One region of the Actinoplanes awajinensis subsp. mycoplanecinus genome, then DNA from elsewhere that is predicted to be linked to it. Evidence: riboswitches for the same ligand, from Rfam matches in the RefSeq annotation. Region 1 holds a riboswitch; the other holds the start of a gene.
The links. Region 1 has a riboswitch for cyclic di-AMP ahead of ADL15_RS21840 (LysM peptidoglycan-binding domain-containing protein). Riboswitches for the same ligand answer to the same signal wherever they lie in the genome.
Positions count from the first base shown of each region.

Region 2: linked by a shared signal. The riboswitch ahead of ADL15_RS42255 (C40 family peptidase) and the one ahead of ADL15_RS21840 (LysM peptidoglycan-binding domain-containing protein) in region 1 are both predicted to bind cyclic di-AMP.

Region 1 is NZ_LLZH01000211.1:35,368-49,930, reverse strand. Features, by position in the region: gene ADL15_RS21855 (ExeM/NucH family extracellular endonuclease) at 1-4,306, shown strand, start outside; gene ADL15_RS21850 (LysR family transcriptional regulator) at 4,420-5,295, opposite strand; gene ADL15_RS21845 (YybH family protein) at 5,366-5,731, shown strand; gene ADL15_RS21840 (LysM peptidoglycan-binding domain-containing protein) at 5,790-6,470, opposite strand; cyclic di-AMP (ydaO/yuaA leader) riboswitch at 6,472-6,651, opposite strand; gene ADL15_RS21835 (saccharopine dehydrogenase family protein) at 6,971-8,209, shown strand; gene ADL15_RS21830 (class I SAM-dependent methyltransferase) at 8,266-8,883, opposite strand; gene ADL15_RS21825 (GNAT family N-acetyltransferase) at 9,043-9,651, shown strand; gene ADL15_RS21820 (DNA glycosylase AlkZ-like family protein) at 9,667-10,755, shown strand; gene ADL15_RS21815 (hypothetical protein) at 10,968-11,555, shown strand; gene ADL15_RS21810 (DUF3040 domain-containing protein) at 12,137-12,412, opposite strand; gene ADL15_RS21805 (bifunctional glycosyltransferase family 2/GtrA family protein) at 12,738-13,961, opposite strand; gene ADL15_RS21800 (ArnT family glycosyltransferase) at 14,151-14,563, opposite strand, start outside.
Region 2 is NZ_LLZH01000318.1:156,587-171,149, forward strand. Features, by position in the region: gene ADL15_RS42215 (FtsW/RodA/SpoVE family cell cycle protein) at 1-1,261, opposite strand, end outside; gene mraY (phospho-N-acetylmuramoyl-pentapeptide-transferase) at 1,348-2,463, opposite strand; gene ADL15_RS42225 (UDP-N-acetylmuramoyl-tripeptide--D-alanyl-D-alanine ligase) at 2,460-3,851, opposite strand; gene ADL15_RS42230 (UDP-N-acetylmuramoyl-L-alanyl-D-glutamate--2,6-diaminopimelate ligase) at 3,848-5,353, opposite strand; gene ADL15_RS42235 (penicillin-binding transpeptidase domain-containing protein) at 5,411-7,585, opposite strand; gene ADL15_RS42240 (hypothetical protein) at 7,823-8,365, opposite strand; gene rsmH (16S rRNA (cytosine(1402)-N(4))-methyltransferase RsmH) at 8,610-9,725, opposite strand; gene mraZ (division/cell wall cluster transcriptional repressor MraZ) at 9,874-10,305, opposite strand; gene ADL15_RS42255 (C40 family peptidase) at 11,370-12,110, opposite strand; cyclic di-AMP (ydaO/yuaA leader) riboswitch at 12,210-12,338, opposite strand; gene ADL15_RS42260 (Mur ligase family protein) at 12,794-14,014, shown strand; gene ADL15_RS42265 (type 1 glutamine amidotransferase) at 14,048-14,563, shown strand, end outside.

The sequences.
Region 1 (14,563 bases):
CGGCGCCTGGAAGCCCGAGGCGGCCAGCTCGTTCGGCACGCTGAACGGCGGCACCACCACCCCCGACCCGGAGCCGACGGTCGGCTGCGACACCGCGGTCACCAACACCATCGCCGAGGTGCAGGGCACCGGCGCGGCGTCCCCGCTGGCCGGTACGAAGGTCACCGTCGAGGGCGTCGTCACCGCGGTGCACACCACCGGCGGCTTCAACGGCTTCTACATCCAGACCGCGGGCAGCGGCGGTGACCGCAAGGTCGCCGAGGGCACCGCGTCGGACGCCGTCCTCGTCTACGGCACCGTCGCGAACCTGCCCACCGTCAACATGGGTGACCAGGTCCGGGTGACCGGCTCGGTGACCGAGTTCAGCGGCCTCACCGAGATCACCCTCGCGGCCAAGGCCGACACGCAGATCTGCGCCACCGGTGTGACCGTGCCGACCGCGGTGTCGCTGAGCCTGCCGGCCAGTGACGCGGTCCGCGAGTCCGCCGAGGGCATGCTCGTCGCCCCGGCCGGCAAGTACACGGTGTCGGACACGTACTACCTGAACACCTACGGCGAGGCCGTGCTGGCCGCCGGCGACGCGGTGGCGAAGGTCCCGACCGACGTGGCCAAGCCCGGCAGCGACGCGGCCAAGGCCCTGAAGGCCGCCAACCGCGACGCCCGGATCCTGCTGGACGACGGCAAGACCGCCAACCTGTCGACCGCGAAGATCGCGCCGCCGTACATCTCCAAGGACGAGCCGATCCGGACCGGCGACAAGGTCGCCTCCTTCGGCCCGGTCGTGCTGGACTACGCGTACGGCGACTGGCTGCTCGAGCCGACCACCCCGGTCTCCGCGGAGACCCCGGCGGCGAACCGGACCACCTTCACCGCCGCCAACCCGCGCACCACCGCACCGGTGGCCGTGGGCGGCGACCTCAAGGTGGCCAGCTTCAACGTGCTGAACTACTTCGTCCACTTCGGTGGCGAGGCGCGCGGCGCGACCGACGCGGCGGCGGCTGCCAAGCAGCAGGCGAAGATCGTCTCGGCGATCAGCGCGATGAACGCCGACGTCGTCGCGCTCATGGAGATCGAGAACTCGGTCAAGTTCGAGGCGAACGACCCGCAGCTGGCGCTGAAGACCCTGGTCGGCGCGCTGAACGACGTCGACGGCGCGGGCACCTGGGACTACGTCCGGTCGCCCGCCGAGCTGCCGAGCGCGGCCGAGCAGGACGTGATCACCACCGCGATCATCTACAAGCCGGCCAAGGCCACGCCGAAGGGCGCGTCCCGCTCGCTCAGCGACGAGACCGTGTGGTCGAACGCGCGTGAGCCGATCGCGCAGACGTTCCACGCCGGCTCGATCGACTTCACGGTGGTCGCGAACCACCTGAAGTCGAAGAGCGCCTCGGTCGCTCCGGCCGGTGACAACGTGGACTCCGGTGACGGGCAGGGCCCGTACAACGGTGACCGCAAGCGTCAGGCCGCGTCGCTGGTCAACTTCGTCAAGGGTGTCGAGAAGGACAGCGGCACCGACAACGTGATCCTGCTGGGTGACTTCAACTCGTACACCCAGGAAGACCCGATGCAGGTCCTCTACGAGGCCGGCTACACCGACGTGCACACCACGAAGGCGCCGGGCAAGTCCTCGTACGTCTTCGGCGGCGAGTCCGGTTCCCTGGACCACGCGCTGACCACGGCGGCGCTGACCGACCGGGTCACCGGCGTGGACATCTGGAACATCAACTCGGTCGAGTCGTACGCGTTCCAGTACGACGGTTACGCGCCGTTCTACGGTGCCGACCCGTACCGGGCCAGCGACCACGACCCGGTCGTCGTCGGCATCGACACCGACCCGATCGACCTGCAGCTGCTCAACATCAACGACTTCCACGGCCGGCTCGAGCAGCCGAGCACGAACGTCGGCGGCGCCGCGTACGTGGCCGGTCTGGTCGACAAGCTGCGGGCGCAGAACCCGTACACGATCTTCAGCTCGGCCGGTGACAACATCGGCGCGTCGACCTTCATCTCGTCGATCGACTCGGACAACCCGACGCTGGACGCCCTGAACGCGGCCGGCCTGTCGGTCTCCGCGGTCGGCAACCACGAGTTCGACAAGGGCCTCGCCGACCTGACCGGACGGGTCGAGGACCGGGCGAACTTCCCGTACCTCGGCGCGAACGTCTACAAGGACGGCGCGCGGGTCCTGGACGCCTACACGGTGAAGACCGTGGCCGGCATCCGGGTCGGCTACGTCGGTGTCGTCACCTCGCAGACCGGCTCGCTGGTCAGCCCGGACGGCATCAAGGGCGTCGAGTTCCACGACCCGATCGCCGAGGCGAACACGGTGGCGGCTCAGCTCTCCGACGGCGACGAGTCGAACGGTGAGGCGGACGTGCTCGTCCTGCTCGCCCACGAGGGTGCGGCGACCGAGAACATCACCTCCGCCGCGACGCTGCAGGCCGACCCGGTCTTCGGTGACTTCACCAGGGTGAGCGCCGAGTACGAGGCCATCCTCACCGGACACACCCACCAGCCGTACGCCTTCGAGGTCCCGGTCCCCGGCACCACGAAGACCCGTCCGGTGATCCAGGCCGAGGACTACGGCGTCCGCGTCGGCCAGGCCACCCTGACCATCGACCCGGCGACCAAGCAGGTCACCGCGTCGACGGCCAAGCTGATCGACGTGCTGGCCAACGCCGGCACGCCGGACACCACCGCCGACGACATCACGCCGAACGCGGCGGTCGCCAAGATCGTGGCAGCCGCCAAGGCCAACTCGACGGTGCTCGGCGCGAAGCAGCTCGGCACCATCACCACGGACATCAAGCGGGCCTACAACGGCACCGCCGAGGACCGTGGCGCCGAGTCGGTGATGGGCAACTTCATCGCCGACGTGCAGCTCGACCAGACCAGTGAGGCTCGTCGCGGCGGCGCTCAGATCGCCTTCATGAACCCGGGTGGCCTGCGCAGCGACCTGCTGGTCGGCGAGGACGGCGTGATCACCTACTCCGAGGCGTACGCGGTCCAGCCGTTCGCCAACGACATGGTCACCCAGACCCTCACCGGCGCACAGATCAAGCAGGTGCTCGAGGAGCAGTGGCAGCCGTCCACCGCTTCCCGGCCGATCCTGCACCTGGGTGTGTCCAAGGGCTTCACCTATCAGTACGACGCCACGCAGCCGGCCGGTTCGCGGATCATCGCGTCCACGGTGAAGCTGAACGGCGTGGTCCTCGACCCGGCCGGTCAGTACCGGGTCTCGTCGAACTCGTTCCTCGCCTCGGGTGGCGACAACTTCTTCACCCTCGGCAAGGGCACCGCCAAGGTCACGACCGGCGACAACGACCTGACCATGCTGGTCAACTACTTCGCCAAGTACACGCCGATCACCGCGGACACCGCGTTCCGCAGCAGCGTGTACGTCCCGGCGCCGTCGGACACCACCGCGCCGACCGGCACCTACCAGGCGAACGCCACGACCATCTGGCCCGGCCAGACGGTCACCCTGACGCAGACCTCGCTGACCGACGACAGTGCTGTCGCCGAGGTCACGCAGGTCGTCACCTGGGGCGACGGCAGCACGCCGGAGACCCTGACCGGCAAGTCGGCCGCTCACAAGTACGCCAAGGCCGGCACGTTCACGATCACCGTGACCCTCACTGACAAGGCCGGCAACACGGCCACCGTCAGCGGCGGCACCGTGACGGCGGCCGCGCAGGCCGGCAAGTACTCGCTGAGCGCCGGTTCGATCTGGGCCACCCAGTCGGTCACCCTCCGCGTCAGCGGCGTGAACGGCACCTCGGTCAAGATCACCTGGGGCGACGGCACCACCGGCTCGGCGTCCGCCAACACCCCGGTCACGCACACCTACACCAAGGCCGGCACGTACTCGGTCAAGGTGACCCCGGTGAACGCGGCCGGCGCGGGCAGCACCGTGACGGCGGGCACGCTCAAGGTCGTCAAGGACGTCTTCGTACCGAAGGTGACTCTGACCGTCCCGCACAGCTCGAACAAGGCGACGTCCTGGAAGACGGTCACCGGCAAGGTGAGCGACACCGGTCTGGGCGTCAGCAGCGTGCGGGTCAAGCTGGTCGAGCAGCGCTCCGGCAAGTGGTACTACTACAGCCACGGCAAGTGGACGAAGGCGTCCTCGAAGTCCGCGGCGCTGAGCAAGGGCGAGCTGCTGACCGCGAAGGTCAGCGGCGGATCCTGGAGCCTCAAGGTCTCCGGGGTCGCCAAGGGCACCCTGCGGATCAGCTACCTCGCGACGGACAAGGCGGGCAACAAGTCGGCCGCCAAGGTCTACACCGTCAAGATCACCAAGTAACTCGGTAGTCCCGGGAGCCCTCGCCGCTGGTCGCGGCGGGGGCTCCTGCCGTTTCGGCTGTTTTCGATCAGCTGAAAGCGGGGCGGCACCGCTTCAGGTTCGGCTGTTTTCGATCAGCTGAAAGCGGCGCGGCAGTGCTTCAGGAAGGCGGACAGGGCCGGGCTCGCGCGGTCCTGCCAGATCAGCGCGAGCAGGGCCGGAATGCCGACGTCGTCGATCGGGACCGCGACCAGGTCCGGGTGCGCGGCGGCCATCGACTCGCTCAGCACGGCGACCCCGAGACCGCGACGGGCCAGGCCGGCGACGGTGTCCGGGGACGTGGCCACCAGGGCGACCTCCGGTCGCACACCGACCGCTGCGAGGACGGCGCGGTCGAGCACGTCACGGATGCCGGTCCCCACCGGCAGACAGACGATGTGGTACGACGTGAGCCCGGCGACCGGGACCCTCCCGCGCTGCGCCAGCTCGCTGCCCGGCGGGGTCAGCGCGACCAGGGGCTCGCTCACGATGATCTGCGCCGCGAGGTGGTCGGGTGGTTCACCCGCGAGTCCGGCGAGCGCGACGTCGAGGCTGCCGGTGCGTACCCCGGCGACCAGGTGATCCGAGTTCGCCTCGGTCAGCTCCAGCTCGATGCCGGGGTGATCGCGGTGGAACGCGGCGAGCGCGTCGAACAGCGGCGTCACCTCGCATCCGGTCACCATGCCGATCGTCAGCCGGCCCCGGATCAGCCCTTTCACGTCGTCGATCGCGTCGCGCAGGTCGAGCGTCGAGTCGAGCGCCGCGCGGGCGTGGCGCAGCGCCACCGAACCCGCGTCGGTGAGGCGCGCGGTGCGGCCACTGCGGTCGAAGAGCTCCGCGCCGAGCTCGTGCTCCAGGGCCTTGATCTGGGCGCTCACCCCGGACTGGGTGATGTGCACCCGCTCCGCGGCCCGGGTGAAGCTCCCGGTCTCGGCCACCGCCACGAAGTACTGAAGCTGCCGCAAATCCACAAGTGGGAATTGTAGTAGTCATAAGAACTATGCGTTGGACTTGTAGACCCGGGCGCGGAAGGCTGGAGCCATGAGCGAACGCGAGAAGGCACTCCAGCCGGAAGACCTCACCCGCCTCTTCGTCGAGCGCGCCAACGCGAAAGACGCCGAGGGCCTGGCCTGGCTGTATGAGGAGGATGCCGTGATGGCCTACCCGCCAGGCAGCCAGACCGTCGGCCGCGCGGCGATCCAGAAGTTCTGGGCCGAGGTGCTGCCGAGGATGCCGCGGTTCGAGCCGGAGCCGCCGCTGCCCACGCTGATCAGCGGCGACCTGGCCCTCACCTCGACCCCGCCGAAAGACGGCGCCGGGGCGCGGGCGCAGGTGGTGCGCCGGCAGCCCGACGGTTCCTGGCTGCGTGTGCTCGACCAGCCGGAGTTCACCCGGCCGCCCAGCTGACCCGATCGAGAGCTGACCGGGCGCGGGGTCCCTTGCCGAGGGACCCCGCAACCGCTGGTCAGAACGCCAGGCGCTGTCCCACGCGGAGGTGGTTCGGGCTGCTCAGCCGGCCGGCGTTGGCGCGGTAGAGCGCCTTCCACCCACCCCGGACGTGATAGCGGGCGGCGAGGCTGGAGAGCGTGTCGCCGCGCTTCACCACGTAGGTGCGCCCCGCCGTCAGCGGCTTGGTGTAGGCCGCTAGGCGGAAGGGGCTCACCGAGGTGGTCCGTACCGTGGCGGTCTTCCGGGACTGGGTGAGGCCGCGGCGGCCACACGTCGGCCACGCGCCGATGCCCTGGTTGCGCAGCACCCGCTCGGCGACCGTGATCTGCTCGGTCTTGGAGGCGAGATTGGCCGTGGAGCCGTAGGAGCCGCCGCCGTGCGAGCGCCACGTGCCGCGGCTGAACTGCAAACCGCCGTAATAGCCGTTCCCGGTGTTGATTCTCCAGTTCCCGCCGGATTCGCACTTGGCGACGGCGTCCCAGTTGACGTTCGGCGCGGCGCTGGCTGGTGCGGCTTCCACGGCCAGCAGGCCGATGGCGCCGGCCAGGCCGGCCACCGTGATGCCGAGCGCACGTTTCAGCCGGGTGCGTGTGTGCCCGGGCTGCGTGGACGTGACCTGCGCGGCCCGAAAATGGGCGCGCGGTGCCGGGGCTCGCCGGGAGAGGACACGACGAACCCGCTTGTTCAGGTGAAGCATGAAGTTTTCCCTCCACGCCTGCGAGGTGAGCTGTCGGGTTCGGGCCGAGGAGCCCGGCCGCTAGGTGCGGCTTCACCCCGAGGCACGCTCCGAGGAGCGCGCCGGAGAACTTGTGGGTCCCCCGCTCCATGCCTGTGTGTTGTTGACCGTGACCAGCAGGCAGGACTCGGCGTTCCGGCCACGGTGTCCGCTAGTGCGGACTGCCGACGGTAGCCACCGCATCACGGACCTGACCACGTCCGATAGCGGGGCTGGTGACTTTGTTCTCACAAATTAGCCGCTTTGATCTGCCTTTGGTCCGACAACCACCCGTTTTCTTGAGTGGAGGGGAGACTTTCCACCACCGTGGTCGGCCGTACGGGGGAAACCCGTTGTCAGTCTGCATAGCCCGGTCGGGAGTGGGTAAACAGCGGCTTTTTTCGGGTCACCGCTGCTTGTTCGGTTCTTTTGTGGCGTCCGGATGTCCCGCCGCTGCGGTCCGGGGTGCACAATCTCGGACCATGAGCGATCGTTCACGTGACTTCGAGGTGATCGTCTACGGTGCCACCGGCTTCGTCGGGGCCCTCGTGGCAAAGCATCTCGCCGGATTCGCACCGGCCGGCACCCGTATCGCACTGGCCGGCCGCTCACCGGAGAAACTGGAGGCGCTCCGCTCTCGGCTGAACGTCGACTGGCCGGTTCTGATCGCGGACGCCACCGATCCCGACGCGGTGGCCACCCTGGCCGGACGCGCGCAGGTCATCATCACCACCGTCGGTCCCTACGCGAAGTACGGCCGTCCCCTCGCGCACGCCTGCGCCGTGTCCGGCACCGACTATGTCGATCTGACCGGTGAGGTGCTGTTCGCCCGGGACAGCATCGACGAGAACCATGAGCTCGCCCGCAGTACCGGTGCGCGGATCGTGCACTCCTGCGGCTTCGACTCCATTCCGTCCGACATCGGGGTGCACGTCCTGCATCAACTGATCGAGCAGGACGGCGCGGGGGAGCTCACCGACACCACGCTCGTGGTGACCAGCCTGAGCGGCGGGGTGAGCGGCGGCACCATCGACTCGATGCGCAACCAGGTCGACGTGATGAAGAAGGACCCCTCGCTGCGCCGGGTGGCCGGCAGTCCGTATTCGCTCAGCCCGGACCGGGCCGCCGAGCCGAAGGTGGGCCGGCAGAGCGACATGGACACGTTCCCGGCCTCCGACGTGGACCCGCGACTGCGCGGACGGCTCGCGCCGTTCGTGATGGCGTCCTACAACACCCGGGTGGTGCGGCGGAGCAACGCGCTGCGGGGCTGGGCGTACGGTCGCGGTTTCAAGTATCGCGAAGCGATGAGTGTCGGCGCGTCACCGCTCTCGCCGGTGATCGCGGCCGGCACCAAGATCGTGCTCGGCGCGCTGTTCGTCGGGCTCGCGGTGCCGCCGACCCGCTTCCTGCTGGACCGGCTGCTGCCGGCGCCGGGCACCGGCCCGAGCGAGAAGACCCAGCAGAACGGCCACTTCACCATGGACATCTTCACCACCACGACGAGCGGCGCGCGCTACACCGCGCGGTTCCGGGCCAAGGGCGACCCGGGGTACGCCGCGACCGCCGTGATGCTCGGTGAGTCCGCCCTGGCCCTGGCCCTCGACCGGGACGCCCTGCCCCCGTCCGAGGGCGGCGTTCTCACCCCGGCCACCGCCATCGGAGACGCCCTGGTCACCCGGCTGCGCACCGCCGGGGTGGAGATCACGGCCCGCAAGCTCTGACCCCGGCCACCCGCTCCTCCCGCCGCTCGTCGCTCCGGTCGCGCGGCGGGGTGGGGTCAGGTGGGCCGGCGGGCGATCAGCTGGAAGACGTGCCAGTGTTTGGGGCCGCTGCTGGCGGCGCCGAGCTCGTCCTCCTCGTGCCAGTGTTCGACGGTCAGGCCGTCGGCCAGGGATTTCGCCTCGGTCTCGGTCAGGAACGTCATTCCCGGCGCACCGGCCCAGCTGTCGCGCACGCCGAACAGGTCCACGGCGATCCAGCCGCCGGGGCGCAGCGCCGAGCGGATCATGGTCCACAGGCGATCGAAGTGCGGCCGGTCCTGCCACGGGAGCGCGTAGGCGGCGTGGATCAGGTCGGTATCGGGGAGTTCGGTGATCTGCTCGAAGCTGAGCCGGCGGGCGGTCAGCGCCGGGTGCGGCTGATCGACAGCGGACAGCATGGTCGGGTCACCGTCGAAGGCGGTCACCCGCCAGCCGGACTCGAGCAGCGCACGAGTTTCCCGGCCCGCTCCGCAGCCCAGGTCGACAGCGGTCCGGCCGGCACCGGGACCGGCCAGTTCCATCGCCCGGCGGCAGGTCGCACGGACGTCACGCTCGGACTGCCGGGCGTTGTAGAGCGCCCAGTGTTCGTTGGAGTTGACCGGGTAGGCCGAGGACGTACCGGAAAGGGAAGACATGCACCGGATCCTGCCGTGCCGGACGCAAGCGGCGAAGCCGCCCGGAAGGCCCGCGGTAAAGCGATCGGTTATCCGACGGATGGACGGTCAAGAATCGTCAAAGACGACTTGTCGATCGCCACTAGCCGCAAACGGGTCCTTTTAGGCAGGATTCGAGGAGTGACCACCAGCCCGCTGCCGCACCCGCTCCGGTTGGCGGGCTATGGGGTCGTGTTGCGCGAATGGACGCCCGACGATCTGGAGGATCTGGTCACGCTGCTCGACGAGCCGGACATCGCCCGCTGGACGCCGATGCCGTCGCCGTTCGACGTCGAGGCCGGGCTGGCCTACCTGAAACGGGCCCAGCAGGGGCGGCTGACCGGGCGCCGGATCCAGCTCGCGATCACCGTGGACGGGCTCGCGCCGCTGGGCGAGGTGCTGCTCTTCGGGGTCAACCCGGTGCCGCGCGAGGCCGAGCTGGGTTATCTGGTGGGTGCGGCATACCGGCGGCGCGGGCTCGCGGTGGGCGCGTTGTCGCTGCTCACCGAGTACGCCTGCGGCACGTTGCACCTGCGTCGGCTGCTGCTGCGGATCGATCCGGGCAACTCGGCGAGCACGGCGGTGGCCCGTCGCTGCGGGTACCGTCTGACCGGCGAGCCGCCGATACCGCAGGAGGGCCCGTACGGCCCGACCAGCCTGGACACCTGGGAGTATGTCGAGGGCCTGCCGGGCGCCCGCCGGGAACGCCTGAGAAATGTCGCATCCCGGCGGTACGGTCGTCGCACCTGATCGGGAGGTGCAGCGATGATCAACGTGGATCGTGCGCAGGTGATGGCATTCCGGCTGGCCGCGCTGGGGCTCACCGAGCGGGTCAGTGCCCGCCCCGCCGACCTGCCGGTGCTCGACCTGGGCGTGCAGGAATACACCCCGGGCTCCACCCACGTCGCGCTGGCCGCCCGCACCAGCGCCGAGCTCGACGACGATCGCCTGCTCACGGTGTGGGCCACCCGTGGCGCGCCCCACCTGCACCGGCGCGCCGACATCGCCGCGCTGACCGCCCAGCTGTGGCCGATCAGCGACGCCGACGCGACCGCGAGGATCAAGAGCGCACAGATTCCGTACGGTTTGAGCCTGGGGATCGCGGCGATCCGGGCCACCGCGGCCGCCTTCCGCGAGGTGGTGCACACGCCGATGCCGCGTGGCGAGGTGAGCACCGCGGTGAGCAGCCGGGTGCCCGCCGAGCTGACCTTCGACTGCAAGCCCTGCCAGGCCCGGCACGTCTCGGGCAGCGTCTGGCAGCTGGCCGGCCTGCCCGGTGGTGTCCAGGTGCTCTCCCGCGGCCGCGACGCCATGCTCGGTCCTCTCGACGCGCCGTTCCCGGAGAGCAATCACGGGTTCGGGGAGCTGGTCACCACTTATCTGCGCTTTCTGGGCCCGGCCACCCCGGCCGAGGTGGCGAAATATCTGCAGAGCACCACCACCGAGGTCCGCGCGCACTGGCCCGCCGACCTGGTCGAGCTGCACGTCGACGGCCGCCGCTCCTGGCTGCCGGCCGCCAGCGTGCCCGCCCTGGAGTCACCGCCCACCCCGGCCTCGGTCCGCCTGCTGCCGGCGATGGACCCGCTGCTGCAGGCCCGTGACCGAGACCTGCTGATCCCGGAGCGAGACCGGCACAAGGAGGTGTGGCGCGCACTCGGCAACCCGGGCGTCCTGCTGCTCGACGGCGAGATCGCCGGGGTGTGGCGCCCTCGCATGGCCGGCAAGAAACGAGTCGACCTCACGGTGACCCCGTTCGCCCCTCTGACCCCGAAGCAGCAGCACCGAGTCGAAGCGGAAGCGAGCGAGGTGGCCCGAGCCCGCAACGTCCCCACCGCCACCACCACCTTCACCTGACCCCGCCGCCCCTCAAGCCTTCCCGCAGCCACCGCGGTGCCCGCACGGTCAACGTCGACGTCAAGCACCCGACGACCACGGTCGGTGCCGTCACGTCGCGATCGTGCGGCCGTTCGAGTGCTTCTCGCAGCTGTCGCGGTGCGCGCGCCGGTGACCCGGTGACCGCGGTCGGTGCTGTCACGTCGTGATCGTGCGGCCGTTACCGTGGCCGAGTGAGCACGATCGGGTTTCTGCATACCGCTGAAGTGCACGTGGCGACGTTCCGCGGTCTGGTCGCGGAGCTGGCGCCGGGCTGGCAGGACCGGCACGTCGTCGATCCGCAGCTGCTGGCCGACGCACGCGCCGGGCTGCCGGTCGAGGATCGGCTGCGGGAACGGCTGGCCGAGCTGGCCGACACCGACGTGATCGTCTGCACCTGCTCCACCATCGGCCTGGAAGCGGAACGCGCCGGCGCCCTGCGCGGCGACCGCCCGATGGCCCGAGCCGCGATCGCAGCGGCGAAGGGCGGCCGGATCGCGGTCGCCTACGCGGTCGAGTCCACCGTGGAACCCACAACGGCCGTGCTCCGGGACGAGGACGCCACCGCCGACCTGGTGCTGGTGCCCTGCCTGGACGCATGGCAGTTCTTCGAGGCCGGCGACCTGCCCGCCTACCACGCGGCCATAGCCGCCCAGCTCCGCGCCGTCGACGCCGAAGTGATCGTGCTGGCCCAGCCGAGCATGGCCCCGGCCGCCGCCCTGCTCCCCGGCCGCCCGGTCCTGACCAGCCCCCGAGCCGCCGTCCTAGCCGCCACCACCTGACCCACCCACCCGCAGTTTCGGTGCAGAGCGCACCCAAACTCCCCACGCAGCGTGCGGCAACGGCGAGTGTGGGGACTTTCGGTGCGGAGCGCGCCCGAACTCCCCACGCAGCGTGCGGCGACGGCGAGTGTGGGGACTTTCGGTGCGGAGCGCGCCCGAACTCCCCACGCAGCGTGCGGCAACCGCGAGTGTGGGGACTTTCGGTGCGGAGCGCGCCCAAACTCCCCACGCAGCGTGCGGCGACGGCGAGTGTGGGGACTTTCGGTGCGGAGCGCGCCCAAACTCCCCACGCAGCGTGCGGCGACGGCGAGTGTGGGGACTTTTGGTGCGGAGCGCGCCCAAACTCCCCACGCAGCGTGCGGCAACGGCGAGTGTGGGGACTTTCGGTGCGGAGCGCGCCCAAACTCCCCACGCAGCGTGTGGTGACGGCGAGTGTGGGGACTTTCGGTGCGGAGCGCGCCCACACTTCACACGCTTGCTTGGGACGTGATCGAGCCCGCGCCGTGCCGGGCGCGGGCTCGATCGGGGCAGGCTCAGCCGACGACGATCATGAGGCCAGATGACCAGGGGATGCGCGGGTGTCAGCGGGAGCGGAACTTCTGGAAGCGGTACCCAGCCGCCGCCGCTGTCACCGCGCCCCACACCGCGACGATGATCGAGGCGATCCACCAGCCCACCGCGCCCAGGACGATCGCGGCGACAGCGATCACGGCGGCGGCGATGAAGAGGGCTATCGGGGGCCGGGGAGCCGGAACACTGAAGTTCCCGCCACCCATCCGGGCACAGAAGTCGGGGTCGTCCCGCCGGAGCTGGCGCTCCAGCTGTGACAGGCGTCGGGTGTCCTCTTTGCTGAGCATGTGCTGCCGCCTTCCGGTCTGCCGCGCCGGTGAAGCAAGGATCGAGAGTCGGCTATCCCGATCAAAGCCCATTGTTACCTCTGAGTTGCTTCCGTGATACGTCTGCGTGTGCCGAATTTTCCGGCCGAACTACCCGAGACCCCGGAAGGCGCGCCCAAGAGGTGAGATGACCGGAAAGGGTTTCATCAGCCGGTACAACGTTTTTGCCGTGTTTTGGCGGCGGCACCGACACGGAGAGTGTCAGATGGCGATACAAGCGGCAGGCAACGCAACGCGGCGCCCGTAGTGGACGGACGCCGCGAAAAGGGTGAACCAGACGAAGAGCTCAGGACCGGGAGCCGCGGAACACCCACACCCGCATCATCAGGAACCGCACCGCGGTCGCCACCAGGTTCGCCAGCACCAGCACCGACAGTTCGACGAAACGGGACGGCTGGGTGGACGCCGCGTCAAGCAGTGCCAGCGAGCCACTTGTCAGCGCCAGTCCGATTCCGAACACCACGAGTCCCTGCGCCTGATGCCGCAGCGCGCCGTCGTTGCCACGCACCCCGAAGGTCAGCCGCCGGTTGGCCGCGGTGTTCGCCACCGCGGTGACCAGCAGCGCGACCAGGTTCGCCGCCTGCGGCCCGACACCGACCCGGAGCAGCGCGTAGAGCACCAGGTAGGCGAGTGTGCTGGCGACGCCGACCGCGGCGAACCGGATCAGCTGACCGGTCAGGCCGGTCGGCACCCCGTCCACCGGCAGCGGATTGCGGCCGAGCTGTTCGCGGAGCGCCGCCAGGGGGATCTTGCCGGTGCTCAGCCCACGGGTGATCCGGACGATGCCCTTGAGATCGGCGATCGCGGTCGCCACGATGTCGACGCGGCTGTCCGGATCGTCCACCCAGTCGACCGGCACCTCGTGGATGCGCAGGCCGACCCGCTCGGCGAGCACCAGCATCTCGGTGTCGAAGAACCATCCGGTGTCCTCGACCATCGGCAGCAGTCGACGGGCCACATCGGACCGGATCGCCTTGAAGCCACACTGCGCGTCGGAGAATCGCGCGGCCATCGTCGTACGCAAAATGAGGTTGTAGCTCCGGGAGATGAACTCGCGCTTCGCTCCCCGGACCACCCGCGAACCTCGCGCCAGCCGTGATCCGATCGCCAGATCGGAGTGCCCGGAGATCAACGGTGCGACCAGCGGCAACAGTGCGCCGAGGTCGGTCGAGAGATCGACGTCCATGTAGGCGAGCACGGCCGCGTCCGATTGTGTCCAGACGTGGTTCAGGGCGCGGCCCCGACCCTTTTCGGTCAGGTACACCGCCTCGACCTCGGGGTAGGTGGCCTTCAGACGCTGCGCCACGGCCGCGGTGCCGTCGATGCTCGCGTTGTCCGCGATGGTGATCCGGAATCGGTACGGGAAGTAGGCCGCGAGGTAGGCGTGCAGGCGCTGCACGCAGGGCTCGAGGTCGATCTCCTCGTTGTAGACCGGGACGACGACGTCGAGCACCGGAGCGGTGACGCGGGTCGGTCCGGCGTCCTGCGATGGCAGCGTCGAGAGGCTCATGAGGACAATCTCCGCCGCGCATCTTTGCCCGCTGTATAAGAACGCTGTGCGCCGACTGTGAGTTCTTGGGCGTTGTTTCCGATTTATCACCAGGATCAACACCCCGAAAACCACTTTTTTGTACGACGTGAAAGCCGAGCGGGCGGCCGCCCCGAGAAGGGAGACCGCCCGCGCCGTCGATCAGTGCTGTCAGGCCGTGGTGCCGGACACTCCCGTGGTCAGGTCGTAGACCGTGGTGCCGCCAACCGTCGTGGCGGTGAAGTTCTCGGTCACCCAGGAGGAGATCTGACCGCTGTCGCTGCTGCCCGAGCTGCCGCCCCCGCCGAAGCCACTGCCGCCGATGAAGTAGTGGATCTTGCCAGCGGCGACGTAGTCCTTGAACTGGGCCAGAGTGGGGGAGGGGTCGGTGCCGTTGAAGCCGCCGATCGCCATCACCGGCTGCTCGGTGGCCAGCTGATAACCGGAGGCGTTCTGCGAGCCGATCGCCGCGGCCACCCAGGTGTACTTGCCGGCGTCCTGCTCCAGCAGGGCCTTCATCTCGGCGCTGACGGTCGCGGCGTTGAGCAGGCCGCCCATCCCGCCGCCACCCATGCCCCGGCCCC
Region 2 (14,563 bases), on a different contig from region 1:
GAGCGTTCAGGGCACGCGCCGCGTCCGGCTCCGCGCGGGCGAACGAGGCGAGCATGCCGATCGCCGCCATCGCCACGACGAGGGCACTGCCACCTGCGGAGATGAACGGTAGCGGAAGTCCGGTGATGGGCAGCAGACCGACCACCCCGCCCATGTTGATCACGGCCTGGGCGACCAGCCAGGTGGTGATCGCGGCGGCCGCGAGGCGGCGGAACGGGTCGGTGGACCGGCGGGCGATCCGGAACCCGGTGTACGCCAGCACCGAGAACAGCGCCAGCACCACCGTGCAGCCGACCACGCCGAGCTCCTCGGCCACGATCGCGTAGATGAAGTCGTTCTCCGCCTCGGGCACCCAGCCCCACTTCAGCGCGCCCTTGCCCAGCCCGACCCCGAACCAGCCGCCCTCGAAGATCGCCGAGCGACCCTGGATGAGCTGGTAGCAGACCCCGCCCGGGTCGCACTTCTCCAACGGCGTGAGGAACGCGGTGAGGCGCTGCACGCGGTAGTTCTCGGCGCCGTCCGTGCCGGAGCCGGCGCCCCGGGACGCGGCCGCGATCAGCAGGCCGATGCCGGTCAGCCCGAGCACGCCCAGCGCGCCGAACACCCGCAGGCGCACCCCGGCCGCCCAGAGCAGGCCGACGGTCAGCGCCAGCAGCACCAGCATGGTGCCCACGTCGTTGTAGCCGACCAGGACGAAGAGCAGGCCGATCACCGGGAAGAGCGGCATGGCCAGCTCGCGCCAGTGCCCCAGGGCCGGGCCCTTGCGGGCGATCACGTCGGCGCCCCACAGCACCAGGCCGAGCTTGGCCACCTCGGAGGGCTGGATGCTGACGCCACCGAAGGAGAGCGAGAGCAGGCTGACCGAGATCGGACCGACCTGCGCGTTCTTCAGCGGGCCGACCCCCTTGATCACGACGACCAGGTTGAGGAAGGCGAGCAGCAGGATGGCCGCGCCGAGCACGTACTTGGCCAGGGCGCGCAGGGTGACCGCGGGCAGCCGCTGGCAGATCCAGAAGGCGACCAGGCCGAGCAGGGCGTACACCGCCTGGCTGGAGATCGCCGAGAACGCGTTGCCGTTCGCCGCGTACGCCTTCACGCTGGTCGCCGAGAAGACCATGGTCAACCCGATCAGCAGCAGCAGGCCGGCGCTCGCGATCAGCAGGTAGTACGACGAGAGCGGACGGGCCAGCAACCCGTGCACGGCGGGCAGGAACTGCCGGCTCAGTGACGGGCGGTCCTTCTCGGTACGGTCGTCCGCCATGCCCTCATCATCGTCCGGACGACACGCCATCGACGCACACGTCGATGGCGTGTCGCATGAGAGTTACCCCATGATCGGGACGGGTCCTAACCCATGACCGCCAGGTGGTCGCTGTAGAACAGGCCCAGGCCGATCGCGGCGCAGATGCCCGCGATGATCCAGAACCGCACCACGATGTTGACCTCGCTCCAGCCGGCCAGCTCGAAGTGGTGCTGCAGCGGCGACATCCGGAACACCCGCTTACCGGTGGTCTTGAACGAGATGATCTGGATCACCACGGACATCGTGACGATCACGAACAGGCCGCCGATGATGACCGAGAGCAGCGTGGTCCGGGTGGCCACGGCGAGGCCGCCGATCAGGCCGCCCAGGCCGAGCGCGCCGGTGTCGCCCATGAAGATCCGGGCCGGGTTGGTGTTCCACCAGAGGAAGCCGACGCAGGCCGCGGCGGCCGCCGCCGCGATCAGCGCGATCTCCAGGGGGTCGCGGACCTGATAACAGTGTTCCTGGGTGAGCTGGTTGGTGAGCCGGTAGTTGTCGTCACCGCACCAGTGCCGGTACTGCCAGAAGCCGATCAGCGAGTACGCGCCGAGGACCAGGATCGAGGCACCGGTGGCCAGGCCGTCCAGGCCGTCGGTCAGGTTCACGCCGTTCGACATCGCCATGATCACGAAGACGAAGACCATCACCGAGCCGACCTTGCCGACGTCCAGCCAGCTCACGTCCCGGATGAACGAGATGTGCTCGCTGACCACGGTCTCGCCGTTGGTGCTCGGGAAGTAGAGCGCGGCGATGCCGAAGCCGGTGCCGACCAGCAGCTGGCCGAGCAGCTTGCCCTTGGCGGAGAGGCCGTCCGAGTTGCGCTTGCGGATCTTCAGGAAGTCGTCCATGAAGCCGACCGCGCCGCAGAACACGAACAGCCCGAGCAGGACCAGGGCGGTCATGGTCGGCCGCTCCTGGGCGATCTGCCGCTCCGGAAGCGTGGTCAGGGCGAGGTGCCCGGCCACGTAGGCGAAGACCGTGGCGATGATGAAGGCCACCCCGCCCATGGTCGGGGTGCCCTTCTTGCCCATGTGGGAAGCGGGGCCGAGGGTCCGGATCGGCTGTCCGGCCTTGAGCGCCGAGAAGACCCGGATCGCGATCGGGGTGCCGAAGAGCGAGATGAGAAAGGCGACCGCGGCCGCGACGATGACTGCCCTCACGTGGGCTGAACCTCCTCGGAACGCCGCAGCCAGTCGGCGACGTCCCATGTGCGGTACCGGGAACCCTTGACCAGCACGACGTCGTCGGCGCGCAGGTCATCGTGCAGAATCGCGATCGCGGCGGCCTGGTCGGCGGCGAGCCGGGCGGTGCCCCGCCACGCGCCCACCTCCGCGGCGCCGTCCAGGATCGGGCGGGCGTCGTCCGCCACCGCGATCAGCCGGTCCACACCGAGCTCGGCGGCCAGGCGGCCCACCTCGGCGTGACCGGACACTTCGTGGTCGCCCAGCTCGGCCATGTAGCCGAGCACGGCCGTGGTGCGTTTGCCGGCGCCCATCGCGGCCAGCGCGTGCAGCGCCGCGGCGGTCGACGACGGGTTGGCGTTGTAGGAGTCGTCGATGACCGTCACGCCGTCCGGCCGCGCGAACACGTCCATCCGCCGGCCGGAGACGATGCCGACCTCACCGAGCGCGGTGACCAGCTCGTCGAAGGGCAGTCCGGCGGTCAGCGCGACCGCTGCGGCCGCCAGGCTGTTGGCCACCTGATGCCGCCCGGCGACGTTCAGGTGGACGGTCCCCACCGAAGACCCGTTTTTCAGTACGTACGACGCGCGCCCGGCGGCATCCACCGCGACCTCGCTCGCCCGCAGCTCGGCCCCCTCGGCCTCACCGACCAGCAGCACCCGCGCGCCGGTCCGCGGCGCCATCCCGGCCACCAGCGGGTCGTCGGCGTTGAGCACCGCGACACCGGACTCCGGCAGCGCCTCGACCAGCTCGCCCTTGGCCAGCGCGGTGCCCTCCACCGACCCGAACTCGCCGATGTGTGCCGCACCGATGTTCAGCACCACCCCGATCGACGGCCGGGCGATCCCGGTCAGGTACCGCAGGTGCCCGACCCCCCGGGCGCCCATCTCCAGCACCAGGAACCGGGTCTTCTCACCGGCCTGCAGCACCGTGTACGGGAAGCCCAGCTCGTTGTTGAGCGACCCGGGCAGCGCCACGGTCGGGCCCAGCCGGGACAGCAGCTGCCCGATGTAGTCCTTCGTCGTCGTCTTGCCCGAGGAGCCGGTCAGCCCGACCACGGTCAGCTCCGGCAGCCGCCCGAGCACCTCGTGTGCCAGTTTCGCCAGCGCGTCCAGCTGGTCGGCGACCACGATCCCGGGCACGCCCGCGTCGCGGGTGCCGAGCACGCCGGCCGCTCCGGCGCCGACCACGGCCGGGCCGAAGTCGTGGCCGTCCTGCTTCTCACCGGCGAACGCCACGAACAGGCCACCGGGTCCGACCTTGCGGGAGTCGTACTCGACGCCCCCGCTGACCGTCTCCGAGCCGTCGCTGTTGACCAGCCGGCCACCGGTGATCGCGGCGATCTCGCCGAGCGAAAGGTTGATCATGCGGGTCCCTTCAGAGCGGCGGCCAGTTCCACCCGGTCGTCGAACGGCAACACCTGGCCGTTCACCTCCTGACCCTGCTCGTTGCCCTTGCCGAGCACGGCGATCACGTCACCCGGGCCGGCCAGGCGGACCGCCTCGTCGATCGCGGCGCGCCGGCCGGCCACCTCGATCACCTTGGCCGCCGTGTGCGCGTGTTCGGCGCCCTGGCGCACTGCCGCCCGTACGAAATCGGGGTCTTCGGTCCTGGGGTTGTCGTCCGTGATGATCACCAAGTCGGCGCCCTGGGCCGCAGCCTCGCCCATCAGCGGCCGTTTGCCCTTGTCCCGGTCGCCGCCGGCGCCGAGCACGCAGATCAGCCGCCCGCCCCGGGCGGTGGCCAGTTCGCGCAGCGCGGCCAGCGCCGCCACGATCGCGTTCGGCTTGTGCGCGTAGTCGACCACGCCGAGCACCGGGCTCTCGGCCGGCACCAGTTCGAGCCGGCCCGGCACGCCGCGGCACTCACGCACCCCGGTCCCGGCCACCGCGGGGTCGATACCCACCCCGACCAGCAGCGCGATCGCCAGCAGGGCGTTCGCCACGTTGTGCAGGCCGGGCAGGGCCACCCCGGTCTCGACGGCGACACCGTCCGGCCCGTGCGCGACGAACCGCTGCCCGAAGTCGGACGGGCGCAGGTCCGAGGCCCACCAGGTGGCGGCGGTGTCCCCGGCCGCGGAATAGCTGATCGTTTCCGGACGGAAGAGCGGGCGCAGCGCCGGGTCGTCGAAGTTCAGGACCTCGACGAGCGAGCGGCCGTCGAAGAGCCGCGCCTTCGCCGCGAAGTACTCCTCCGACGTCGGGTGGAAGTCCAGGTGGTCCTGGCCGAAGTTGGTGTACCCGCCGGCTGCGAACCGGATCCCGTCGGCCCGGCCCATCACCAGCGCGTGGCTGGAGACCTCCATGACCACCGCGGTCACCCCGCGCTCCAGGCCGGCGGCCAGGATCGCCTGCAGATCGGTGGCCTCGGGCGTGGTCCGGACGCTCTTCACCACGAAGTCGCCGAGCCGGGTCTCCACCGTGCCGACCAGCCCGGTGACCCGGCCGGCGGCCCGCAGACCCGCCTCGACCAGGTACGACGTCGAGGTCTTCCCGGCCGTGCCGGTTATCCCGATCATGGTGAGGCGCCGGGACGGCTCGCCGTAGATCGCCGAGGCGGCCGCGCCGAGCACCGCCCGCGGATCGTCGGCGACGAGCACCGGCAACCCGGCGGCGAGCGCGGCCTCCCGACCGGCCGGGTCGGTCAGCACCGCCACCGCTCCGGCCTGTGCCGCCGCGGCGGCGAACTCGGCGCCGTGCCGGTTCGCGCCGGGCAGCGCCGCGTAGAGATCTCCGGGGCGCACCGCGCCGCTACTGTGAGTGACCCCCGTGACGTCGATGTCATCGCCGTGCAGCGCAGCCGGAAGCAACTCGGCGAGCTGCCTCAACGAAAACGACGCGACGGACTCAGGTCGTGGAATGCCGGACACGGCGTCAGACCCTACCCGGTTGGTCAGGTGTTCCTGTCAACGCCATGCGACCTGAATTCATCCATGGATCTTGAAGGTCGGCGGTTTCGTCGTCGACGGTGGCACAAAGTAATGGGAAAGCGTGTAGGACATCATCTGGGCGAAAGCCGGGGCGGCGACCTCGCCGCCGGTGCCCTTCGCGACATCCATCGAGATCGCGATGACGTACCGCGGGTTCTCGGCCGGCGCCATGCCGACGAACGAGCTGGCGTTGTGACTGGTGTACTGCCCGTCGACGACCATCTTGCCGGTGCCGGTCTTGCCGGCCACCCGATAACCCTGCACCTGCGCCTTGGTGCCGGTGCCCTCGTTGTCCTCGACCACCGCCTCCATCATGGTGCGCAGCTCCGAGGCGACCTCGGCGTCCAGCACCCGGTGGGTCTCCGACGGGGCGACCGGGGTCTCCTTGTCGTCGATCCCGGAGACCGTCGACTTGATCAGGTGCGGCTGGATGTAGACGCCGTCGTTGGCGATCGCGCCGTACCCGGCGGCCATCTGCACCAGGGTCGCCGAGACACTGTGCCCGATCGGCACCGACCCGTACGCCGAGCCGCTCCAGTCCTCCGGCTTCAGCAGCATGCCCTCGGCCTCGGCCGGCATGCCCTCGCCGGTCGCGTGGCCCAGCCCGAACTTCTGCTGGTACTCGTAGAGCTTCTCCTTGCCGAGCTTCTCGCCGATCAGGATCGTGCCCACGTTCGACGAGTAGGCCAGCACCCCGGCCATGGTCAGCTTGGTGCCCTTCTTCTGCGGGTGACCGTCGTTGAAGGGCACTCCGCCGCGGACGATCGACGGGGCGACCGTCTGCGTCGACTCCGGCGTGATCAGGCCCTCCTGCAGGGCCGCGCCGAGCACGAACGCCTTGTGGCTGGAGCCCGGGTCGGTGACCACACTGGTCGGCACGTCGATCCGGTCGGAGGCGTCGGCCTTCAGCGGCTGGGCGGCGTTGTAGTACGGGTAACTCGCCTGCGCCAGCACCTCGCCGGTCTTCACGTCCAGGATCACCGCGCCGGCCACCGTGGCGTTGTTGCGCTTCGCCTCGGCGTCCAGGATCTGCTGCGCCTGGTACTGCACCCAGCGGTCGATGGTGAGCTTCAGCGAGCTGCCCGGCTTGGCCGGGGTGTTCAGCTCGTACCCGCCGGTGATCGGGATGTTCAGCGAGTTGCCCTTGCCGGTCTCGAAGACCCGCTTGCCGTCGGTGCCGTGCAGCAGGTCGTCGTAGCGCGCCTCGAGACCCTCCAGGCCGTGCCCGTCCGAGCTGGTGAAGCCGATCAGGTTCGCGGCCAGGTCCCGGCCGGGCACGTCGCGCCGCTCGTCGCTGTGGGTGTAGATGCCGGGCAGCTCCATCGCCTTGATCTTGTTGGCGACCGAGATGTCCACCCCGCGGGCCAGGTAGCGGAACCGCAGCCAGGTGCCGAACGACTGCTTGCGCTGCATGTTCTCGGCGAGCTCGGAGGCCGGCACGCCGACCAGCGGGGACAGCTTGGCGGCCGTCCCGGCGACATCCTCGCGCAGCTTCTCGTTCTCCGGGTCGGCGTAGATGTACCGCGCCTCGACGCTGTTCGCCAGGATCGCGCCGCTGCGGTCCAGGATCGCGCCGCGCGCGGCCGGCAGCTCCACCGTGCTGAGCCGCTTCTCGCGCAGCTTGACCAGGCTCTCCACCTCGGCCGGCGACGTGCCCACCTGCAGCACCACCAGCCGGATCCCGATCATCGTGAACAGCGACAGCGCCAGGACCGTGCCGAGGCGCAGACGGCGGCTGCTGTTCGCGAGCTTGGGCGGCTCGGCGGGCACCGGCCGCGGCCTGCGGGCCGATTCCCGGACCGGGCCACGCCCCTGCCCCCCGGTCACCCGCCGCCGTGGTCCGGGTTCTTCCTTTCCGGTACGACGTGAGGACGTCCGGGACGGCTCCGGCGTACGGCGTACGCGCTCGTCGTCACGCTCCACGGACCGCCGGTCGCGCAGATCGCGCTCCCGCCCCGCGGCCTCGCGGGGTTCCCTGGTCCGGCCGGCGGCCTCGCGCGGCGCCCGGCCCCGGCCCGCACCCTCCCGGCTCCTACCGGCCGCCTCACGGGGCTCGCGGGGCTCCCGGCTCGTCGCGCCGGCCTCCCCGGACTCCCGGCTCGTGGCCGGCGGCTCGGTCGTGCGCCCGCCGCGCTGACGCGCCCGCGGCGTGCTCTCGCCGTCCTCGACCACCTGCAGCGCGGGCCGGAACGGATCACCGGTGTTGCGCCCGGTCCGCGGCGACCGGCCGCGCTCGGCCACCGTGCGCCCGCGCGGCGTGTACGCCCGCGCCTCGCCGATGCTGGAGAAGCCGCGCCGCTCGGTGCGCTCGGCGTCCTCGGTCCCCTCGGCGGGGACGGCACGGGACGCACCGCGCCGGGGCGGAGTGCCCCGGCGCGGTGTCTCGTCATCGGCTCGCGGCGACACGGCCTACTGCCCCGTTCCCACAGCGTTCTGGTCGGCGGCGGCCGGATCAGCCCCGGCCCCGGTCGTGGCGCCACCGGTGGTCAGCGAGTCCTGCGCGGTCGGCGCGGTCTGTCCCTGGCCCGGCCGGGGCGTACCGATGTACTTGCCGTCCGGCAGCCGGATCTTGGCCGGGGCACCGGCCGGCACCAGGCCCAGCTGGCGCGCGGCGGCCTCCAGGTTGCCCGGGCCGGACACCTGGATCAGCTGCTGCTCCAGCTCCTGCTGCTGTTCGTCCAGACTGGTCTGGTTCTCGCGCAGCGCGTCGAGCCGGAACGACTGCTCCATGGTCTTCGTGTTGATCAGCAGGATGCCCACCACGCCGACCAGCACCAGCGCGATCACGCCGGCCGCGAACGTCGGCCGCGGCGCCCGGATCGGCAGCGGCGGCGCCACCCGCAGGCGCGGCAGGAACGGCAGCGAGATCCCGTCCGTCTTCAGCTGCTTGGCGGCAGTGCCGTCGACCTCGATCACCGTCTCGGGCTGCTCGCGACCCTCGTCGCCGCGCATCCCGGATCGGCGCGTGTCGGATCGCCCGCCGGACTGGCGCACCCCCCGGGCGCCACCCCCCGCGACCTCGGCATCGCGGCTCGCCCCACGCCCACGTTCCCCCGGACGGCCCCCCGACCGCGGCGCGTTGCTTCGCTCGCTCATGCTTCCCCCTCCCCCTCCTGGTTCGCCCCCGGGCGTATCCGCCCTTGTCCCCCGTGCGTTGTATCCCGGTGTCGCCCTTGTCCCTCTCGGGTGAAAGCAGTCACCGTGTCCGTTCGCGTGCGGACCGTGGCGCCTGCTTGCCCGTAACCCCCTGCTCGCTAATCCGTTCCACCGCGCGCAATTTCACCGAAGCCGCGCGCGGGTTCTCCGCCACCTCCGCCTCGCTGGGCAACTCCGACCCCCGGGTCAGCAGCCGCAGCGTCGGACCGGTACCGGGAAGCTCGACCGGCAGGTCGATCGGCCCGGTGCTGCGCGACCTCGCGGTGAGGGCGCGCTTCACGATCCTGTCCTCCAGAGATTGATAACTCATCACCACAAGTCGCCCGCCGGGCGACAACGCGTCCAAAGCCGCCGGGACAGCGGATTCGAGCACCGCCAGCTCGCCGTTGACCTCAATGCGTAGTGCTTGGAAGGACCTTTTCGCGGGATTTCCACCCGTTCGGCGCGCGGCGGCCGGGATCGCTTCCTTGATCAGGTCGGCCAGCTTGGACGTCGAGACGATCCGCGCCTTGGCCCGCTCCTTGACGATCGACGAGACCACCCGGGTCGCGAACTTCTCCTCGCCGTACTGCCGGAGGATCCGCACCAGCTCGCCCGGCTCGTACGAGTTGACCACCTCTTCCGCGGTGATCCCCTGCGACTGGTCCATCCGCATGTCCAGCGGGGCGTCCTGCGCGTACGCGAACCCGCGGTCCGCCTCGTCCAGCTGCAGCGAGGAGACACCGAGGTCGAACAACCCGCTGTCGATCGCCGGGATCCTCAGCTCGGTCAGCACCCGGGGCAGCTCGTGGTAGACCGCGTGCACCAGGTGGATCCGCTCGGCGAACCGGGACAGCCGGTGCCGCGAGTGGGCCAGCGCCTCGGTGTCCCGGTCCAGTCCGATCAGGACGGCCTCGGGGTACCGCTCCAGCACCGCCTCGGCGTGGCCACCCAGGCCCAGCGTGAAGTCGACGTGCACGGCGCCGGGCCGGACGAGAGCCGGATCGAGCAGCTCGAGGCAGCGTTCCAGCAGTACCGGAACGTGCGCACCGCGCGGCTCCCCCATGACGACCCCCATAAAACCCACCCGTTCACGTCTCACCCGGTTGTTACCCGTGTTGCCTGCCGGCCGTTTCCGTACCGGCCCGGCCGCCCATCCGTACCGCCAGATCCCCATCCGCTCAGTCCCGCGCCGGTTTTACCCGGCCCCGGACACGCGCCTGGCGCCGGGGAAGAGGCGCCAGGAGCGGGAGCGGCTGGAGATCTCGCAGTACGGCAGCAGTGGCGTCCGGGCCGCACTCCCAGCGGCCCACCGAGTGCCACGCCTACAGTCCGCCGGGCAGCACCCCCTCCTCGATGTCGGCGAACTCTTGCTCGCTCGCCGAGAGGTAGTCGTCCCACGCCTGCTTGTCCCAGATCTCGACCCGGGTGCTGGCCCCGATCACCACGAGATCCCGGCCGAGACTCGCGTACTCCCGCAGATGTGCGGGGATGGTGACCCGGCCCTGCTTGTCGGGGACCTCGTCGTGTGCGCTGGCGAAGAACACCCGGCCGTACGCCCGGGCGGACTTGTTGGTCACCGGCGCCTCGCGCAGCTGACCCGCGATGCGCTGGAACTCCGGCATCGGGAACACGTAAAGACAGCGTTCCTGCCCCTTCGTGATCACGACACCTCCCGCCAGCTCGTCGCGGAACTTCGCCGGGAGGATCAGCCGGCCCTTCTCGTCGAGGCGAGGAGTGTGCGTGCCGAGAAACATCGGCCCCCACCCCTTTGCCGGGACGGCCGCTCCTTCGCGGAGGGAGTGGACCGTCTGTCAACTCGGGCCGGCAGGCTCCGGTTGAGTCCCTCGGTCCTGCCACTGTGCCCCACTCTACTCCACTTCCCTCCACCTGCAACCCGAAAGCGACCTTCCCAAAACCGTTTTCGCGGACGTAATCCCAGTTCACAGGCGGTGGGCCGGAGTGGAGGGCCGGAGCATGATCCACGAGGTCCGGTTTCCGACATCCAGCCCACGACGGTCGATAAGTCCACCCGAACTCACCCCCCACCCCCACCCGTGGAGCGAAGTGGAGCCCCCGAACCCCCTACCGGGGAGGAAAGTGGAGCCCCACCTGCCCCGAACCGGCAGCCCCCACTCGGGGCGCGGCGGCACTCCCCGCCTCCCGGCCCAGCGGCGCCGGCAGCCCCTCGCGGCCCAGCGGGGCCGGCAGCCCCTCGCGGCCCAACTGGGGCCAGCAGCCCCTCGCGGCCCAGCGCCCTCGCGGCCCAGCGCCCTCGCGGCCTCGCGGGCGGTAGCGGCGCGCGTCACCACCCCGGCTGGTCCTCACTGCCCTTTCCAGACCCCGATAGCGGCCACCAGGACCAGCCGACTGCCCTTGGCGAGCGCCCACGGTGAGTATCGCGGCCCAGATGACGACTGCCACCGCTCGTCGACCGAACCCAGTGAGTACCCACGACCGCAGCGCCGGGGAGCGCAGCCCGCGCGATGTTCCCGTCTCGGCGCGGCACCGGCGCGCCTCGCGGCCCCGGCTGGTGCTCACGGTCGGCTCGGCGCTCGTGAGACAGCCGTGAGCACCAGCCGGGCCGCGGGCAGGCGGGCAGGCGGGGCGGGGGACGGGAACGCCAGTGGGGCGCGGCCCGGAATCGGGTCGCGCCCCACTGGCGGTGTTTCCTTACTTACTAGGTGCTGTCGGGCAGCGGAGCACCCTCGGCACCGCCGAACGACCTAGCACCCTCGGCGCCGAGGGCTTTCCGGACACCCGCAGCACCGCGGGCGACCGAGCGCCGAGTCCACTGACCGTTCCCCGTGCCGGGGCACGGTCAGGCGACCAGCCGGCGCACGACGTAGTTGCTGCCGTAGATCTTGTGCTTGCCGACGCGGGCGCCGGTGTGCGGCGAGTCGTACATGTAGCCGCCGCCGGCGTAGATGCCGGCGTGGTAGCCGTACGAGCCCGACCGGAAGACGATCAGGTCGCCGACCTTCTTGTTGGACTTGCTGACCGACTTGCCGTAGTGCTGCTGCGAGTTGGCCTTGTGCGGCAGCTTCTTGCCGGCGGCCTTCTTGTAGACGTACAGCGTGTAGCCGGAGCAGTCGAACCGCTTGGGTCCGGCGGCCGCGAACTTGTACAGCGCGCCCTTGTGCTTCTTCGCCTCGGCGAGGATCTTAGCGCCACTGGCCTTGACCGTGACCTTGACGCCCTTGGTGGCCGCCTGGCTGTAGCCGGTCCCGGTGAAGAGCGTCCGGACGTACGCGGACGTCTTCGGCGCGGCCTTGAGAGTGACCGTCCCGTTGGCGTTGCGGACGGTCTCGGTGTCCCAGGTCACCCACTTGCCGTTGCGAAGTCCCTGCAAGCGGACGGTGCCCTTGGCGACCTTCCCGGTGTTCGGGTTGATGACCTTGGCGGTGACCTTGAGACTGGAGCCCCAGGGGAGCTTCCGGGTGCTGAGCTTGTTGCTCAGCCTGGGCTTCACCTTCACCGCCGCGGCGGTGGTGGTCGTGGTCACCGTGGTGGCGGCGACCGGCGTCGTGGTGGTGGCCGCCGAAGCGGGTGACGTGGCCACGAGCTGACCTGCACAGAGGCAGAGGCCCAGGGACAGTGCGACGGTACCGGCGCCGGACATGCGGCGGTTACGGCTCGAACTGTGTTGGTGCACGGTAAGGAGATCCCTCCGGCACGCCTGCGAGGTTAGCTGTCGGGTTCGGGCGGGAAGGTTGCCCGGCCGCTTTCGCGGCTTCACCCCAAGGCCCCCACCGATGGCGCCGCCGGTGTCGCGCGGCTCGGTACGGACCGGGTTTCTGGTTCCCCCGTCCCTGCCCCCGATTGCCTCGTCTGGTCGATCTGGTGTTGCGGCGTCGCACCCTCGGGATCGGGGCAGGGCTCGGCGTGAACCGTCCGGTGCGGCCGGCGAGCGGATGCCGCCGGCTGATCCTTGGTACCCGAACGAACCCATGATCGTCAGGTGCGATTCAGTTACACAAAGTGATTGGCACATCAGGCCCTGTCCAGTTTGTTACCTCCGCGAGACAAATGTCATCGCGCAGAGTGTTCAACCAAACACACTGCGTCGAGGAAAGCCGGTGAACCAGAACACATAAAAACTCAGGTGGTAACCCGTTCGTGACACCACCACGCCGGTCAGCGGCGCAAACGCAATAAGCCGTACGGGCGAAAGGGGTTCCGGGCCTTCCGGCAACTCGACGTCACCCTTGGTTCCGGTACCCTCGCTGCGTGACGGACGGGAAGATGCCCCTGCGGGCCATAGTCGCGACCACCGCGTCGAAGACGGCGGCCGCTCTCTCCAGGGCCGCGGGACGCGGCGACGGGTCGGTGATCGGCGGCTGGATCGGCCTCAAGATCGATCCGGACCTGCTGACCCACCTCGCCTCAGGGCGTGCCGTCGCCCTGGTGTCCGGCACCAACGGCAAAACCACCACCACCCGGCTCACCGCGGCCGCGGTCGGCGTGCTCGGCCGGGTGGCCACCAACTCGTTCGGCGCCAACATGCCCTCCGGGCACACCTCGGCGCTGGCCAAGGAGGGGCACACCCCGTTCGCGGTGCTGGAGGTGGACGAGCACTACCTGCCACAGGTGATCGAGGCCACCCGCCCCAAGGTGGTGGCGCTGCTCAACCTCTCCCGTGACCAGCTCGACCGGGCGAAGGAGGTGGCGATGATGGCGCAGCTGTGGAAGACCACGCTGGCTAGCCACCCCGACATCCGGGTGGTGGCCAACGCCGACGACCCGCTCGTCGTCTGGTCGGCGGCCGCCAGCACTCAGGTCACCTGGTTCAGCGCCGGCCAGCGCTGGCACGACGACTCGTTCGTCTGCCCGGAGAGCGGCCACCCGATCGAGCGCGCCAACGGCGACTGGTGGTGCTCCGGCTGCCCGCTGCGCCGCCCCCGCCCGCAGTGGGTGGTCGAGGAGGACGGCGTCATCGACCCCCGCGGCGACTGGCACCTGGTCAAGCTGCAGCTGCCCGGCAAGGTCAACCTCGGTAACGCGGCGACCGCGCTGGCCGTCGCCGGCGAATTCGGGGTGCGCCCGATCGAGGCGCTGCCCCGGCTCTCCCGGGTGTCGTCGATCGCCGGCCGCTACGCCCAGGTGGACCGGGACGGCCGCAACATCCGGCTGCTGCTCGCCAAGAACCCGGCGAGCTGGCTGGAGGCCTTCGACATGGCCGACCAGGCCCCCACCCTGCTCTCGATCAACGCCCGGGACCCCGACGGCCTGGACACCTCCTGGCTGTGGGACGTCGACTTCTCACCGCTGCGCGACCGTCCGGTGCTGATCACCGGCGACCGGGCGTTCGACCTGGCGGTCCGGCTCCAGGTGAACCAGGTGCCGTTCCGGCACGTAAACAGTTTTGACGAGGCGCTGGCGTCGGTGCCGCCGGGCCGCCTCGAGGTGATCGCCAACTACACGGCTTTCCAGGACATCCGGGCGGTGCTCGACCGTGTCAACTGAGTCCACCCGAGGCGGAACGACAGAGGGCAAGGCATGAACGACAGCACGCTGCGGATCGTCTGGATCTACCCCGATCTGCTGAGCACGTACGGCGACCGGGGCAACATGCTGATCCTGGCGCACCGGGCGGCCGCCCGCGGCATCCCGGTGGAGACCTACGAGGTCCGTTCCGACATGCAGATGCCGACCTCGGCCGACATCTACCTGATCGGTGGCGGCGAGGACGGCCCGCAGGCGCTGGCCGCCCAGCGCCTGATCACCGACGGCGGCCTGCACCGAGCGGTCAACCAGGGCGCCTCGGTCCTGGCCATCTGCGCGGGTTACCAACTGTTCGGCCACTCGTTCTTCGCCAAGGGGACAAAATGTGCGGGCCTCGGCCTGCTCGACATCTTCTCGGACCGGGGCGAGACCCGGGCGGTCGGCGAGCTGCGGGGCGACATCGACCCGCGACTCGGCCTGCCCCCGCTGACCGGTTTCGAGAACCACGGCGGCCGCACCCACCTGGGCCAACACGCCGCGCCGCTGGCCCGGGTCACCGGCGGCATCGGC